DNA from 3 places in the Lysinibacillus sp. G4S2 genome. Region 2 is predicted to be linked to each of the others. Evidence: riboswitches for the same ligand, from Rfam matches in the RefSeq annotation. Region 2 holds a riboswitch; each other region holds the start of a gene.

Region 1 (5,753 bases), 1.6 Mb from region 2:
TACAAGCATTTCAGGAGCTGTATTTGCGTCGAATTTGAAGTTTTTAGGATTTTCTTCGATATCTTTAAGTTCAGCAGCTGTTTTATCTACCCCATCCTTAAGTTTAATTAAGCCCTTAGCTTCTAATAATGAAAGCATACGCCCGTGGTCTGAAACAGAGTTAGAAAGTAAAATTGTTGCACCCTCTGGTAGATCCTCAAGTGATTTATATTTTTTAGAGTAGATACCGATTGGTTCAATGTGAATGGCACCAGCATTTACAAAGTCATAGCCATTTTCTTTCATGCTAAGCTCTAAGAAAGGTAGGTGTTGGAAATAGTTTGCATCAAGTTCACCTGATTCTAAATGTTGGTTCGGTAATACATAGTCTTGATATGTTTCAATTTTAAGATCAATACCTTCTTTAGCTAAAATCGGTTTTGCTTTTTCTAGAATAACCGCGTGAGGTACATTAGAAGCACCTACTTTTAATGTTACGTTTTCTTTACTATCTGATTTATCACCAGATGATGAGCTTGTATCTTCTTTTTTACCAGCACCACAAGCAGCTAAAGCTAGTACAAGTACTGATAAGAATAATCCTGCTAATAATTTCTTCATTGTATTACACTCCTTTTATCTTGTTTAAATATGTTAATGGTATAAAACCAAAATAACTCTGTAATTTTTAGCGTTTATCGGTTTTAGTTGTAATCATATCGCCAATCCATTGGATGATAAATACAACTACTAAGATTAAAATAGTCGCCATTAATGTCACATCTGGGTGATTACGTTGGAAACCGTCTAAGTAAGCTACATCCCCTAGACCGCCTGCACCGATAATTCCTGCCATCGCAGTATAGCCAACAAGTGCTACGGCAGTAACTGTAATACCTGAAATAAGTGCTGGTAACGATTCTGGAATTAATACTTTCCAAATAATCGTTGACGTTTTAGCGCCCATTGAACGAGCTGCTTCAATAACACCCTTATCAATTTCACGTAATGCAATTAATACCATTCGTGCATAGAATGGTGCAGCACCAATAATTAATGCTGGTAAAGCTGCGTTTGCTCCGCGAATTGTGCCAAGTAACAATTTCGTAAATGGAATTAATAAAATGATTAATACGATGAATGGAATCGAACGGAAAATGTTAACAATCGAACTTGTTAAAAAGTTAACAATTTTATTCGCCCATAGTTGGTTTGGACTTGATAAAAATAATAAGATCCCAATCGCTAATCCAAGAATAAATGTGATAACTGTAGAAATTGTTGTCATGTACAATGTTTGATACGTAGCTTCCCACATTTTTTCCCAGTCGACATTCGGAAAGAGACTAGTTAGCATTTGCAATCACCTCCGTTTGTACTTCGACTGTATTTAAGTAGGTAAGTGCATCCGCAATATTCGCCTTCGAGCCGTCTATTTGCACAATAAGTGTGCCGTACGCACCATTTTTCGTTTGCGAAATATTCCCATGTACAATACTTACTTCCACATCAAACTGTTTCACAAGATGTGAAATTACAGGCTGTTCTGTTTTTTCGCCTACAAAAACTAGTTTGACAAGTTGTCCAGTAGGGTAATTTGCTTTAATTTGTGCCACTGTTTCCTGTGTTTCTTTCGTATCTGTAATTTGAGAAACGAATTTTTTCGTAATGGCAGCTTGTGGAGCTTGGAATACTTGTAATACTTCACCGCGCTCTACAATTTCTCCGGCTTCCATAACCGCTACACGATGACAAATTTTGCGAATAACGTGCATTTCATGTGTAATTAATACGATCGTTAGACCTAATCGTTCATTAATATCGACAAGTAGATCAAGGATAGCATCTGTTGTCTCCGGATCGAGTGCAGATGTTGCCTCATCACATAACAATACCTCTGGATTATTAGCAAGGGCGCGAGCGATACCTACACGTTGCTTTTGTCCCCCTGATAGCTGTGATGGATACGCCTTAGCGCGCCCCCCTAAGCCAACAAGTGTGATCAATTCATTCACTCGCGCTTCACGTTGTGCCTTTGGAACACCTGCGATTTCTAGTGGGAAAGCGATATTTTCCTCAACAGTTCTAGACCAAAGTAAATTAAAATGCTGGAAAATCATACTGACCTTTTGTCTAGCATCTCTGAGCTTTTGCCCCTTTATAGATGAAAATTCTTGATTGTTAACCGTCACCGTACCAGATGTAGGTTTTTCTAAACCGTTTAATAAGCGAATCATCGTACTTTTACCAGCGCCACTATAGCCGATAATGCCAAAAATTTCACCTTTGTTAATAGAAAGGTTGACGTCTTTGACTGCTGTTAATTCGCCATTCGCAGTTTTGTATTTCTTCGTAATATTTTGCAGCTGGATCATAGCGAATTCTCCTTTTCTCATATCCGTGTCACCCGCTGAAGGAAGTAAAAAAACCCCTTCACTTTATAGACAAGTAGAAGGGGTCACGTAACTTATACGCTAAACCGTTCTCTCATCTGTCAAAGATAAATCTTTGGGTGATTTGGCACCTTTTCACTTTGTGATGGTTGCCGGGCTTCATAGGGCACTTCCCTCCGCCACTCTTTATAAGAGTTCGATATATTTATATTTTTTAATATATTCGTACTTTACCACGCGAGTAAAGCTCCGTCAATTTATTTTTTTAATAATTCGTATAAAAATGGTACGGATTGAAAGGCATAAACCTTTTCTATCACTTTTTTGCCATCACAAACGAGTAAACATGGTACACTTTCGATTTTATTATCAAAAGCTATGTGCTCTATAAAATTAATATTCGCTTTACCAACCTGTAAATGTGGTAGTAATTGCTCGACAATCGTCATCATTTTCGAGGCAACTGTACACGTTCCACACATAGGTGTATATAAATAAAAGGCAGCCTTTTCACCGGACTGTACAGCCGTGTCCCACTGCTCTTTTGACCATTCTTCCATCTTTTCACGCAACCTTACAAAATATATTTATTATGGATTGAGAAGTGTGCACGAAGCAATATCATCGCTAACACCTTTCTCGGAGTTGTCTCAACTTCCTTATATGTCGGCATCGTACGTAAATGCTCAGCCTCTGGATAATGTCTGTCCATTAATGCCCGTAGCTTATCACCCGATGTATCTGCATCAAAGAATGTATAAAGCTCACAGCCCTCATATGGATCCAGTAACTCTTCTAATTGATGAACTCCAATTGTACCATTCGTACAAAGGATTATAACATCTTCACTTAAAATAGGTTTAATTTGAAGTTTATCCGAACGCCCTTCGACAATTAAGCATTTTCCCTCGAACATCACGCCACCCCCATTAGACATATCCCTTATGCTCATTATATCCATAACACTCTGTCGATGATCATATAAGACACCCATTGATAAGGGACTTCAAGTGTATTCTTCTCCCAACGTGGTGGAAGGAATGAAGATAATAAAAAACGCCGGTGATTTCCGACGTTTTTTTATTAGGGCTTGTCTTATTCAGCAATCATTTCATCGTATTGCTCAGCTGTCATAAGTTTTTCAACTTCTGATGCATCAGCAGGCTCTACAACGATCATCCATGCTTTTTCATATGGTGATTCATTAACGAATTCTGGGCTATCTTCTAAATCTGCATTTACTTCAACTACTGTACCTGAGATTGGTGCGTATAATTCAGAAACTGTTTTTACAGATTCTACACTACCGAATGGATCATCTGTTTTGATTTCGTCGCCAACTTGTGGAAGCTCAACGAAAACGATATCTCCAAGTTCAGATTGTGCGAAGTGAGAAATACCGATACGTACTTTACCATCTTCTAATTTTACCCATTCATGCTCTTCAGAGTAACGTAAGTCTTTTGGTGTGCTCATGCAAAAACCCCTCCATAAATATGTAATATATTCATCTTCAGTGTGCCATACTTCTACCATAAAAACAAGAATCAATTATGCCTCAGCATAATTCCGTGACATGCGCTGAAAGAAGTTAAAAGCGGTTATTTCCAAGCTTGCTCAAAATCTGATTCTTTAAACCCTAAAGTAACTTTTTTTCCATCTGTTACGATCGGACGTTTAATCAACATACCATCTGAAGCAAGCAGTTCAAGCTGCTCCTCCTCAGGCATTTCAGCTAGCTTATCCTTCAAACCAAGCTCACGATATTTCATACCAGAAGTATTGAAAAATTTCTTTAATGGCAACCCACTCGCTTGCCATAAGCTTGTTAATTCGTCCTTTGTAGGCGGTTGTTCGACAATGTGTACCTCTTCATATGAAATCTCATTTTCATCTAGCCATTTTTGAGCTTTTTTACAAGTAGTACATTTCGGATAATGAATAAATTGAATCGTCATTTAAAGGCTCCTCTACTATCGTTTTCAGGGCGCTAAATTTTCAGCGTCTCCCTCATTTGTCTGTAGTATACCATCATAACCGTTACGAACCAAAATGAAACAATTAATAGCTCATCACTTCAATAGCGTAGGGTTGATTTCCGTTCCGGCTGAGGGCTTTCCTGTTGGGGCGTCCAGCTGGAACGGAAATCAATCAATTCATATAGCGTGTATTTTCTTACATGTCGCAACAACATGGTTTGCTCTGTGCGTCAGCGTAGTGTCAGCAACAACATAGTTTTGTCCGTGCGAAAGCGCAGCGTCAGCTACAACATGGTTTTGTCTGTGCGAAAGCGCAGCGTCAGCTACAACATGGTTTTGTCCGTGCGAAAGCGCAGCGTCAGCAACAACATGGTTTTGTCCGTGCGAAAGCGCAGCGTCAGCTACAACATGGTTTTGTCCGTGCGAAAGCGCAGCGTCAGCTACAACATGGTTTTGTCCGTGCGAAAGCGCAGCGTCAGTTACAACTGGAGCGGAGGTAATTTCTCGTTGCTCCAAAATGCCGATCGCTGATAAATTGCTGAGAATCGCTGATAACTTCATGGGAATCGCTGATAAATTGCCGGGATCGCTGATAACTTCATGGGAATCGCTGATAAATTGCCGAGTATCGCTGATAACTTCATGGGAATCGCTGATAAATTGCTGGGATCCGCTGATAACATCATGAATCGCTGATAAATTGCCGAGTATCGCTGATAACTTCTTGTAAATCGCTGATAAATTGCCGAGTATCGCTGATAACATCATGGTAATCGCTGATAAATTGCCGGGATCGCTGATAACTTCATGGTAATCGCTGATAAATTGCCGAGTATCGCTGATAACATCATGAAAATCGCTGATAAATTGCCGAGAAGCGCTGATAACATCATGAAAATCGCTGATAAATTGCCGAGAAGCGCTGATAACATCATGAAAATCGCTGATAAATTGCCGAGAAGCGCTGATAACATCATGAAAATCGCTGATAAATTGCCGGGATCGCTGATAACTTCATGGATATCGCTGATAAATTGCCGAGTATCGCTGATAACATCATGGAAATCGCTGATAAAATTTCTAGTACCGCCGATAACTTCATGAATCGCTGATAAATTGCCGAGAAGCTCGCGCCCAGACGGAACGGAAAACCCCCTCGTTTTGTCGAAGAGCCCTACTTTTATTTCCAACAAAAAACCTAGCTATCACACCTCGATGGATAGCTAGGTTTTTTTGCTATATCAATTATGCCTTGGCATAATTGCGTCCGGAATCGGCTTTGTGCTTGTGCAAAGCCGATTCCGTGACACCCGCTGAAAAAAGTTAAACTACAAATTTTTCTGCTTCAATCAATTTAACAGAAGCTTCGCGTTTCTTCGCGATTAAGTTGTATGGGTTGTTG
Region 2 (5,753 bases):
TTTTGGTTAATCAACACGTGTGAAATGAGAATAAGAAAATTACACTAGTAAACATATTATTGGAGGAATTAAGATAGATATTATCTAAATAAATTTTTTAAAAATATCAAATCCGTAAACTTTACAGTGTAAATTGATAATTTATTTTCAACTTCCTCGATCATATTAGATAAGCCTATAAAGTCATCTTTAAACTTATCAAATAAATAAGTAACCGTCTCATCATTCTCAAAGGAACATGTAGATTGTTTTATTTCAATAGCTCATTGATCTCATCTTCAGTCAACGCGGTTTATAGTTGCTATGACGACTTTCACTTAAATTTGTGGTACTAAACTTTTATATTTATAGATATTAGTCCAATGTCCGTCTGCACCTGTAAAGTAGAATCCATAGCCATTTTTTTAGGAATTCTTCAATTACTTCTGTCCATTTACGACCTAAAACATAATAGTTACAATTTCTTAAATCAACGTGTACTCCACTGTCTTCACTTGCACCATCACATTCATTAATTTCATCCTTTAGAAAATTCAGTACCAATGAAACAAATTGCTTTCCTTCATTTCTTCTTCCCATTCGGATAGATTAAATTTCATCTCGCGTTCATCTTCAGAAGAATCAAAGTCAGTTATACCTTCATTAATTGGTTCACTATGAGTTCCACCGTCCTCATCTGGAATATCAATAAATAACGTCCATCGAATTTCATATTCATCAATGTTCCACATGCAAACGCAATAACTTTGATTTTCCATTTCTACATAAATGCGATCTAAATCCCAATAGTAAATGTATTACTCCCAAATTAAAGCTATTAGGAATCTCATAATATTTCATCGTGTAAATAAGGTTTGCATCAAGAATAGTGTTCATCAATTCATAGTAGAACATGCATGTTAATAACAAAATATTCTATGTATTATTGAAATTCCTAATTGTTCATGTTACAATTCATTTTAATTAAATAATCTTATCAAGAGAAGCTGAGGGATTTGGCCCGATGACGCTTCAGCAACCTCTAACAAAAAAAGTTAGAAAGGTGCTAATTCCAGCGAAGGATTGATCCTTTGAGAGATAAGAGTGAACGTGGTAAAAAATCCTTCTCATTCTATCTCAAATGGAATGAGGGGGATTTTTTAATTTAATTCGATAAAAGATTTTATGAGCTTTGTGCATGGATACTAAGGCACTAATTGATGTTAGAAAGAGAGAAATAAAAGAGAGGGGAATGCAAGATGCCAATTAATATTCCGAAAAACTTACCAGCTGGAGAACATTTACGTGAGGAAAAAATCTTCGTAATGGAAGAGGATAGAGCGAAAACCCAACAAATTCGTCCGTTAAATATATTAATTTTAAATTTAATGCCAGAAAAAGAAAAAACAGAGCTACAATTACTACGTTTATTAGGTAACACACCATTACAAGTCAATATTACATTTTTAAATACTGCTACGCATGAATCAAAAAATGTTAGTAAATCACATTTACAGTTATTTTACACGACCTTTCATCAAATTCGCCATCGCCGCTATGATGGCATGATTATTACGGGAGCACCAGTAGAAAAAATGGCATTTGAAGATGTGAACTACTGGCAGGAAATATCAGAAATCATGGATTGGTCCAAAAAGAACGTAACATCGATCCTTCATATATGTTGGGGTGCACAAGCAGCGTTATACCATCATTACGGTATTGGCAAAATTGAGCTTCCTGCTAAATGTTCAGGTGTTTATTCCCATGTCATTACGGATTTAACAGTGGATTTAGTACGTGGCTTCAGTGATTTATTTACGGCTCCACATTCACGTTATACATCAGTCTCCATTGAGGAAGTCCGCAACCATCCTGATCTACGTTTATTATCGTATTCAGAAGATGCGGGTGTCTTTATTGTGCAATCGAAGGATAATAAAAACATTATGATTACAGGCCACCTTGAATATGATGCAACAACATTAGCAGATGAATATAGTCGTGATGTTGCAAAAGGATTGGATATTGCAGTTCCAGTGAATTACTTCCCAAATGATGATCCATCAAAAGAACCGAATAATACATGGCGTGCCCATACACATTTATTATTCTCAAACTGGTTGAACTACTATGTTTACCAAGAAACACCATATGAATGGGATTTCGTTGATGAAATTGAATATCATATATAAGCGCATGGTTTTTATAAACTCTCGATTGTAAAGTAAAATGATGACCTTGATTATTTCGTGGTCATCATTTTTTTATCCGAATATGTTGCTAATTTTTTGGCGGATGTTCATTGATAGATACATTTTGATTTTTTGTATTACTTTCGTTCTTTGCAGCATTTTGGCTGTTTTTATCGCTCGCATTAGTAGCAGTATTTTGATTGTTGTTATTGCTAGTATTAGTAGCAGCATTTTGACTGTTTTTATCGCTCGCATTAGTAGCAGCATTTTGATTATTGTTATTGCTAGTATTAGTAGCCGCATTTTGGCTGTTGTTATTGCTAGTATTATGTAGCCGCATTTTGGCTGTTGTTATTGCTAGTATTAGTAGCTGTATTTTGCTGTTGTTATTGCTAGTATTAGTAGTTCCGCATTTTGGCTATTGTTATTGCTATATTAGTCGTACCATTTTGGCTGTTATTGCTAGTATTAGTAGCCGCATTTTGGCTGTTGTTATTGCTAGTATTAGTAGCCGCATTTTGACTGTTTTTATCGCTCGCATTAGTAGCAGCATTTTGATTGTTATTATTGCTAGTATTAGTAGCCGCATTTTGACTGTTTTTATCGCTCGCATTAGTAGCAGCATTTTGACTGTTGTTATTGTTTGTATTAGTAGTAGCATTTTGGCTGTTGTTATTGTTTGTATTAGTAGCCGCATTTTGACTGTTTTTATCGCTCGCATTAGTAGTAGCATTTTGATTGTTATTATTGCTAGTATTAGTAGCCGCATTTTGACTGTTTTTATCGCTCGCATTAGTAGCAGAATTTTGGCTGTTGTTATTGTTTGTATTAGTAGCAGCATTTTGATTGTTGTTATTGCTAGAGTTAGTAGCAGAATTTTGGCTGTTGTTATTGTTTGTATTAGTAGCAGAATTTTGGCTGTTGTTATTGTTTGTATTAGTAGCAGCATTTTGACTGTTTTTATCGCTTGCATTAGCAGCAGCACTTTGATTGTTGTTATTGCTAGTATTAGTAGCAGAATTTTGGCTGTTGTTATTGCTAGTGTTAGTAGCAGAATTTTGGCTAAGGTTATTGCTTGCATTATTAGCAGTATTTCCGCTATTGCAATTACTTCCATTCATTGCAGCATTTTGACTGTTTTTATCGCTTGCATTATTTGCAGCGTTTTGACTGTTGTTATTGCTTGTATTTGTAGTAGCATTTTGGCTGTTGCTATTGTTTGTATTAGTAGTAGCGTTTTGGCTGTTGCTAGCATTATCAGTAGCATTTTGACTGTTGTTATTGCTTGTATTTATAGTAGCATTTTGGCTGTTGTTATTGTTTGTATTAGTAGCAGCGTTTTGGCTGTTGTTATTGCTTGAATTAGTAGCAGAATTTTGGCTGTTGTTATTGTTTGCATTAGGAGCAGCATTTTGGCAGTTGTTATTGTTTGTATTAGTAGCAGCGTTTTGGCTGTTGTTATTGCTTGCATTATTAGAAGCATTACCGCTATTGCCATTACTTCCATTCATTGCGTTTTGGCTATTGTTATTGCTTGCATTATTAGAAGCATTACCGCTATTGCCATTACTTCCATTCATTGCGTTTTGGCTATTGTTATTGCTTGCATTATTAGAAGCATTACCGCTATTGCCATTACTTCCATTCATTTCAGCATTTTGGCTATTGTTATTACTTGCATTATTAGCAGTATTTCCGCTATTGCAATTACTTCCACTCTGTACAGCGTTTTGACCGTTGCTATCGTTTGGATTATTAGTAGCACTTCCACTATTGCTATTAGTTTCATTCTGTGTAGCATTTAGGCTGTTGTTATCACTTGCATTATTAGAAGCATTACCGCAATTGCAATTACTTCCATTCATTGCAGTATTTTGGCAGTTGTTATCACTTGCATTATTAGCAGCATTTCCGTTATTGCTATTACTTGCATTCTGTGTATTACAATTACAGTTTGTATTCCCTTGATTACCATTAATATTGCGAATTTTTGCAGCGATTAGTAAAACTATCGGTAACAAAATTGCAAAGGTACCACAAAACAAAGGCCAAATTTCGTTATTATAAGTATTGGAATGGACGATATCAGGATGAATAATTTGCGAAAAGCCAATACTAATCATTCCGAGTGGCACAATGAGCGGACGATGATCTTTGATTTTACATATTTGTGCTATGCCGATTACGGAGGCATAAAAATACATAAACGTTTTAATATAAATAGATATGATCCACATGGCTGCCATAATAATTTCAACACGTTGCAAAAAATGCCCGATTGAAATTCTTTGCGCTAATGCATAGCTAGGAAATGTCCGATTAGCAGTATTTGATGGACCTATGACAAGGAGACAAAGTGAGACGATGATAATTAAAACAATACCTCCAATAGCTGTCCCAATATAAAATCCTATGTGTGCGGACTTATGAACGTTGACAGTAGATGGGTAAAGTATTAATAGCGCGGCAAGAGGGAATGAACAAATACTCATAAATCGAATAACGCCTATAAATAATGATTTTTTTGAAGTTTCCAATATGGGCTGTAAATTTTCAAAATGGATTAATGGTGATATAAAACCTACAAAAATTATAAAAACCAACATAAATATTGGAAAAAGTATTTCTGTTGAACGTGCAAAGACTTCGATCCCTTGGAATGCAGCAAAAATGATGATAATGCCAAACAGCAACGAAAAAGCCATAGGAGGCGTCTCTGGCATCACTTCCGTTGACATGAAATTACCAATAAAATATAATAACTGACCTGCACCAAAAAAGGTAAGAATGGTAAAACCAATTGCGGTCAGTTTTCCGAAAAAACGACCTAGTATTTTTTCATTCGCCTCTGTAAATGTAAGTGTGGGATTCAGATTTCCTAAAGTAACGTATAGCTTCACTAAGAGAAAACTTAAACCGACACCGATACTTGTTGCTATCCAGGCATCTTGCTTTGCTACATTTGTTACACTTGAAGGGATAATTAAAATGGCTGTACCAACTGTAAAAAGAAGGGTAATGATAGTAAATTGTCTTGAACTAATGATTTGTTTTTTCATCATGCACTACCCTTTCTTTTTAAAGTTACTTCATTTATTTTGACAGTGAAACGATGAACTCTTTAATTGGAGTAAAGATAAAGGTAATCAAGTCTATTGGGCTTGGAATTTTAAGATTTAAAGCAATGCCGATATTTAATGCAGTACCGATCAATAAAAAAATCGAAAAAATAACAATTGTTTTCGTTTCGTTATTTTTTTGAAGTTTAGGAATAAAAGCATAGGCAAGAACAATTGAAATAATGACTATGAATATTGTTACAACCATATCTTATTCCTTCTTTTTCTTATTCAAAAATGAATTTTGCATTGTTCCTAGTCCTTTTGTTCTGACATGTACTTCAACATTAACCGGTAGATCTTGGAATATGGTTGGCCAGTCATTTTTAATTTTTTTCCATTTTTCAGGATCTGCCCGGTGTAGTTCTTCACCAAATCCAAAAATATCGGCTCGATAAGTTTGCTGAATTGTAGTGATTGTTTTTTCGATTCGTTTTTTAATAAGTTCTTCCGTTTTTTT
Region 3 (5,753 bases), 1.6 Mb from region 2:
GAATACCTCGCAATGTGAGATGATATGGACTTTTTCAGTGCCCTCTGAAATCATGGCCGCCTTTTTTTAAACAATTATAAACGAATAAATTATATTCGATATATCCATTAGAGCAGCGATAACAAATGCCCCTATAATCATCCATTTAGGTGTATCTTTTTTCGTCTCTCGTCACAAAATACATCCAACCTTAACAACCTAGTTTAATATTTATTTCCTGATTTTTAGTAAGTTAGATAAAACTAAATAAATTATTAAAGTATTTAAGAACAATAGAGTAAAATCAAAAAATAAATTATTAATCCCTAAATTTATCATTTGAAAAATTGATACATCTACTGTTCCTTTATTTTGAATCCATTTAAACGGAATCCCTAAAAAAAATGCAATCACTAAACTAATAATAGCAATTTTTTTTTCTCCACACATTTACCTCCTTATTATCACTAGAAGTAAAAATATAGTATATTTATAGCTGATAAATGCTTAAACTGCCTATAAATTTGAGTTTGGTCGCAATTTTTTTAGTTTTGCCTTTGCTTTTTTGTATTCTAATTAATTCTTACAATAAATCCTTTTCAACTATAATAAATTTTATCTAAGGCTAATGATAACTATCTCATTAAATAATTGACTATAAAAACACCCCAGAAATGTTTGTGATATAGATGTACATTTCCAGGGCAGGTCATACTATTCTATCGATTGTCTGTGCATTCCTTATTTTATTAAAGTTAAACTTCTATTCCACTCACCATTCCAAGAAAATCCAATAGGATTGCTTCCGATGACAACACCAAGTGTATACAGGCCTTTTGCTACTACATTAGCTGTATCTTTAGTAGAATATTTTTTACTGAATGAACTAGTACCATCTCTATGCGTCCATTTTACATCATGATAGCCAGTTTGCCATGAATTGATATTAGTTACATTTACAAATTGAGGATTATTATTGACAAATTTATAAGTGTAATCAAATGACATATTTCTCATATTTAGCACACCCATTACTGGGCCATTCATTGGTCCCCACCAAGAGACTTGATGACTATCTTTATATTCTGTTGCAAATAAGGAAATTCTGATATTTCCTTCGATTTTAATTTCTTCGCTAGTTGAGATAGAATCATTTTCTTTTGCTTGTATTAAGAATTCTTCAAATTCCTCTAAATCATTAAATTCTAGAAAACTATTATTATCCATATAAGAATTCTCTAAGTCTACTAATTCAAAATCATATTTGTCACTTAGTTCATTGACTTTTGTTTCAAAATCCTCTGAAGCATTTGCACCTTGGGCGGAAAGTATTGCAAACATAAAAGTGAAAGATAGAGATAAAATTATCTTTTTCATGGATATTGCCTCTTTTATTTTTAGGTATATCACTCGCTTCACATACTTATAATCATTCGCCTTTACTTTTTCCCCGGGTATGTTAATAAGATACCATTAGGAGTGAAATTTTAAAAATCAACTTTCGTCATAAATCGAACGAAAATTGATAAAATTCAGAAAAACGATCTCGATTTTGGCGTTTGATATCACAGATAATACTTATATGAAAGAAAAAAGCTTAGTAAAAACTAGACTTCTGCATTTAAAAAGTGGTATTAAAGTACTCATAAAGTCCTCATAAAGTCCTTTAGAAAACCTTATGCCACCAGTAGGTACGTTCAATGTGAATTGGAAATGAAAATTTCAAATTCAACTTTTGTTATTAATTGAACAAAAATTGATAAAAATAAGAGAATTATCCTTGTTTTCTAACAAGGCAAGCATTGAGGTGTGTGACAATTGGTGAGAAATGGATAAAGGGAAGAAGAACTGGATTCAATTCCGTAGCTATCTGGAGGGAACGCATCCTGAAAGACCAAATTATTTAGAGGTAGAGCTATTAATTGATGTTGTAAGTAGAATGATTAATATTACAGAAGCTCGGTAGGATGGCTGGGAATATCCACAGCTAACTGCACATCAATATCCAACGTTTAAAGTACAAATGGATGGTGAGTTACAAGAAATCTATATTTTGCAAATTAATATACCGGAGCTAACGTATGAGTGTTACGAGGAAATTTCGATGTTTGAAAAAGCAAAATATAAGAAAAAGCCTAAAAGCGCGTTACAATTAGAATATGATTTATTTTACATGCCTTTTGGCGTAGAATCGGAACTAACGAGCCGCACTGTTTATCCGATTTCTAGTATGCTTGTTGAACGAGGAAGCAATTTGGTTATTGAATATGAGATGCTCTCTATGCCTAAAACGGCACCAATTGCGCAAGGCGTGTTATGGACATTTTTACAAGGCTTAGAGGTAAGACCAAGTAAAATATTTGTCTCTAAAGAGTTAAGACCGATACTTCAACCACTAGCAAAAATTGTCGGGGTGGAGCTTATAGAGAGTGAACTTCCTTGCATTCGAGAAGTGAGAGAATTTTTGAAAACCATGTCAATGGATTTATTTGAAGAATAGAGAATAACCACACCACACATTTTTGTGACTTTAGAAAAGTTAAACGTGTACGTATTTAAAAAGCTCAATAGGAATGGTCATCTATACTCTACCTATAACCCCATAAAAAAATCCAATCGTTTTGATGAATCTTTTGTCAAAACGATTGGATTATTTCAATGTAAAATCAATATTTTTTAAAGCTACACCCGTCACTTTAAAGTGATGAAATTCAAGCTTTCTTCTGTTTCGGGTATCCAATAAGGATAGCGATAATCCCGCAAATTCCTATCAAAATCGGATAGTAAGAGTATTGAAGGATGCTCACTGGCGATATTCCGGCTACGCTTGCAGCTGCAAGGAATTGGGCTCCATATGGCAGAAGACCTTGGATAGTACAGGAGAAAATATCTAAAATACTTGCGGACTTTCTCGGCTCAATCCCATATTGGTCAGCAATGTTTTTTGCAAGTGGGCCAGCAATTAAAATAGCAATCGTATTATTGGCCGTAGATAAATTTGTTAAGCCCACAAGGCCGGCAATCCCAAATTCAGCACCCTTTTTCGATTTAATTCTTCGTGTTGCAAGGTGAAGTAGGAAGTCAATTCCTCCGTTAAACTTAATAACCTCTACCATTCCAGCTATTAATATCGCAAGAAATGCCATTTCATACATGCCTGACATTCCTTCGCCAATCGTTTGCATAAGGCTCATCAAATGATAGCTACCATCCGCTAAACCAACAGCCCCGGCGAGAACAATGCCCAATGTCAGAACAAGGAAAACATTCATTCCTGCTAACGCTAAAATAATAACCAAAACATAAGGAACAATTTTTACCCAACTATAGCTTAAATGCTCTACTTGTGCCGTTTCACCCATTGTGATAACCCCTAAAATAATGCTCGTTATAATAGCTGCCGGCAACACAATCCAAAAATTCACCTTAAATTTATCCTTCATTTGTGCGCCTTGTGAACGAACGGCAGTAATTGTCGTATCTGAAATAATGGATAAATTATCGCCAAACATCGAACCGCCAACAATCGCTGCCATTACTAAAGCCATGGAAAGTTCGATATGCTCGCTTATTCCAACTCCAATTGGCGCCAGTGCAACAATCGTTCCCACAGATGTACCCATTGATAGGGAGATAAAGCAGGCAATGATGAACAAGCCTACGACAAGTAGGTTTGGCGGAATGACCGATAAAGCAAAATTAACAGTGGAGTCCACTGCCCCCATGCCTTTTGCTACTGCTGAAAAGGCTCCAGCCAAGAGAAAAATAACAACCATCATCATGACATTTAAATTTCCTGCGCCTTTGCAAAAAATATCAACCTTTCGCGAAAACGACTCTTTTCGATTCATCGCCAGAGCCACAGCACCCGAAATGGAAATGGCTACAATGACAGGAAAGGCATAAAAATCACCTGTAATAACCCCTGAACCAATAAATAAAATTAAAAAAACAACAAATGGGATCAGTGCCCATGGATTCTCTTTCTTCATTGTTCAACCTCCAAAAATTAAAATGGATACGTCCTTGTCCATTTTTTTCTAAAAAAAGACCTCTTCTTGAAATAACAAGAAGAGGTCTTATATTTATAAAACACTCCTCTTATCTATCAAGCCATTGCTTGCTGGATTTGGCACAGTAACTTAATTACTAAGTTCCGCTGCCGAGATCTCATAGGGCCAGTCCCTCCATCTCTCTTGATAAGAAGAAAAATATATTATTTTTTTGCACAATAATAAAATATTATAATAAAACATCTATATTTGCAACTTATTTTTAATCAAACTGTATTTCAAAACGACATAAAAGTTCGTTTTCTCAAAAAAGTCAGCTTTAAGACTACCTAAGGTAAAAAAAGAGGAGCTTTAAATTTTTCGTAAAATAGTGTCTATAATCTCTCGTAACTAAAACGAACTGCACGTAATCATCTTGTGAAAATTATATATATTGAGTATAAGAAAATTACTAATTGAGCCTAATTATAAACACGATATTATTTACTATTAATGAACTTTTTGACAATATAATAATCATAAATTATAGTGAAATTACAATATTTAAATAATGTTAAAAATGAAATGGAACGTTTTCTGAAACTAAGGGTGAATATATGGGTAATTTTATTGTAATGCAAAATAAGTCACATAAAGAGGAAATTAGCGGGGGATATATGTGGTCTCCACAAAAGGATAAAAACGGAAATCGAAAGCATGCATATGAACGAATGGCTACAATTAGGACTGGTAATAAAATTTACAGTTGTTACGATCAAGCAATTCGTGCAGTAGGCATAGCACTTTCAGATTGTTATATTGCAGAACAACCTCAAGAGCTTAAGGTGAAAAAACTATGGTCAAATGAGGGATATAGGGTAGATGTAGATTACACAATTTTAGAACAACCAATAATGATAAAAGATGTTTGGGAAGATATGCAATCTGATCGTCCAGAAAAATATTCAGCCTTTAAAGAAAGTGGACAAGGAAATCTGGCTTACTTATTTCCTTGCCCAGAAACTTGGGCTAGCTTGTTTGACAGCTTTATTAACGAAGGTAGCTTAGAACCAGAACCAGAACCAGAACCAGAACCAGAACCAGAACCAGAACCAGAACCAGAACCAGAACCAGAACCAGAACCAGAACCAGAACTAATAGAAGATGGTGAAATTAACGAGGAAATGTTTGCGACTTCTAGTTACGAGCAGGGAGAGTCTAGAGTTAGTAATAAGGTAGCGGGTAGTGCAAATAAACGTGGCCGAGTAGTTAGTCAACAACAGCTACAAAAAGACTTGAAAAAGCGTAAAAAAATCGGTGATATTGCAGAGCAAAAAGTATTTGAATATGTGAAAAAGAAAGTAATAGAAGTATTCGGTGAAAAATATGGAGAACAGGTAGAGCATGTAGCGCAAACACAAGGTGACGGACTAGGATACGATATTACAGCGTTCGATTATTTACAGCCACAGTTTCCTCCAAGACCAATTAAAATTGAAGTAAAGGGTACAACATCAACAAGTACAAGCGCGGTCTATTCAATTTCTTATCCTGAATTAGAAAAATTCATTCAGTATAAAGATGAAATATGGCTAGTGCGTGTATATGGAGTAGGCAAGAATCGAGAGATGAAAATGGAAATAGATAATGATTTTAGTAGTTATAATTCAGTAAGTGATTTATTGACACGTAAGTATGCATATATTCCATCAACAATTGATGTATATGGCACACGAGTGGAGGACAAATAGCGTAGTTTCAACATTAGATTATTTACATAAG

What was found. A riboswitch is a leader RNA that binds a small molecule or an ion and turns the genes downstream of it on or off. The one in region 2 is predicted to bind S-adenosylmethionine.
Region 1: another riboswitch for S-adenosylmethionine. It lies ahead of QUF91_RS22395 (methionine ABC transporter ATP-binding protein); the one in region 2 lies ahead of metA (homoserine O-acetyltransferase MetA).
Region 3: another riboswitch for S-adenosylmethionine. It lies ahead of QUF91_RS22810 (Na+/H+ antiporter NhaC family protein); the one in region 2 lies ahead of metA (homoserine O-acetyltransferase MetA).

What each region holds. Positions count from the first base shown of each region.
Region 1 covers NZ_JAUCFJ010000002.1:4,384,177-4,389,929, forward strand. The annotation lists gene QUF91_RS22385 (MetQ/NlpA family ABC transporter substrate-binding protein) at 1-600, opposite strand, end outside; gene QUF91_RS22390 (methionine ABC transporter permease) at 668-1,336, opposite strand; gene QUF91_RS22395 (methionine ABC transporter ATP-binding protein) at 1,326-2,354, opposite strand; SAM riboswitch class I at 2,464-2,567, opposite strand; gene QUF91_RS22400 (thioredoxin family protein) at 2,630-2,932, opposite strand; gene QUF91_RS22405 (toprim domain-containing protein) at 2,947-3,288, opposite strand; gene gcvH (glycine cleavage system protein GcvH) at 3,468-3,848, opposite strand; gene QUF91_RS22415 (arsenate reductase family protein) at 3,974-4,330, opposite strand; gene QUF91_RS22420 (hypothetical protein) at 4,529-5,119, opposite strand; gene QUF91_RS22425 (hypothetical protein) at 5,116-5,544, opposite strand; gene QUF91_RS22430 (acyl-CoA dehydrogenase family protein) at 5,675-5,753, opposite strand, start outside.
Region 2 covers NZ_JAUCFJ010000002.1:2,819,660-2,825,412, reverse strand. The annotation lists gene QUF91_RS14525 (hypothetical protein) at 534-731, opposite strand; SAM riboswitch class I at 971-1,084, shown strand; gene metA (homoserine O-acetyltransferase MetA) at 1,239-2,174, shown strand; gene QUF91_RS14515 (hypothetical protein) at 2,263-2,514, opposite strand; gene QUF91_RS14510 (GerAB/ArcD/ProY family transporter) at 2,573-5,233, opposite strand; gene QUF91_RS14505 (hypothetical protein) at 5,268-5,501, opposite strand; gene QUF91_RS14500 (Ger(x)C family spore germination protein) at 5,505-5,753, opposite strand, start outside.
Region 3 covers NZ_JAUCFJ010000002.1:4,467,736-4,473,488, reverse strand. The annotation lists gene QUF91_RS22825 (hypothetical protein) at 721-1,356, opposite strand; gene QUF91_RS22820 (DUF7309 domain-containing protein) at 1,808-1,945, shown strand; gene QUF91_RS22815 (DUF6930 domain-containing protein) at 2,084-2,479, shown strand; gene QUF91_RS22810 (Na+/H+ antiporter NhaC family protein) at 2,691-3,971, opposite strand; SAM riboswitch class I at 4,078-4,185, opposite strand; gene QUF91_RS22805 (protein NO VEIN domain-containing protein) at 4,589-5,722, shown strand.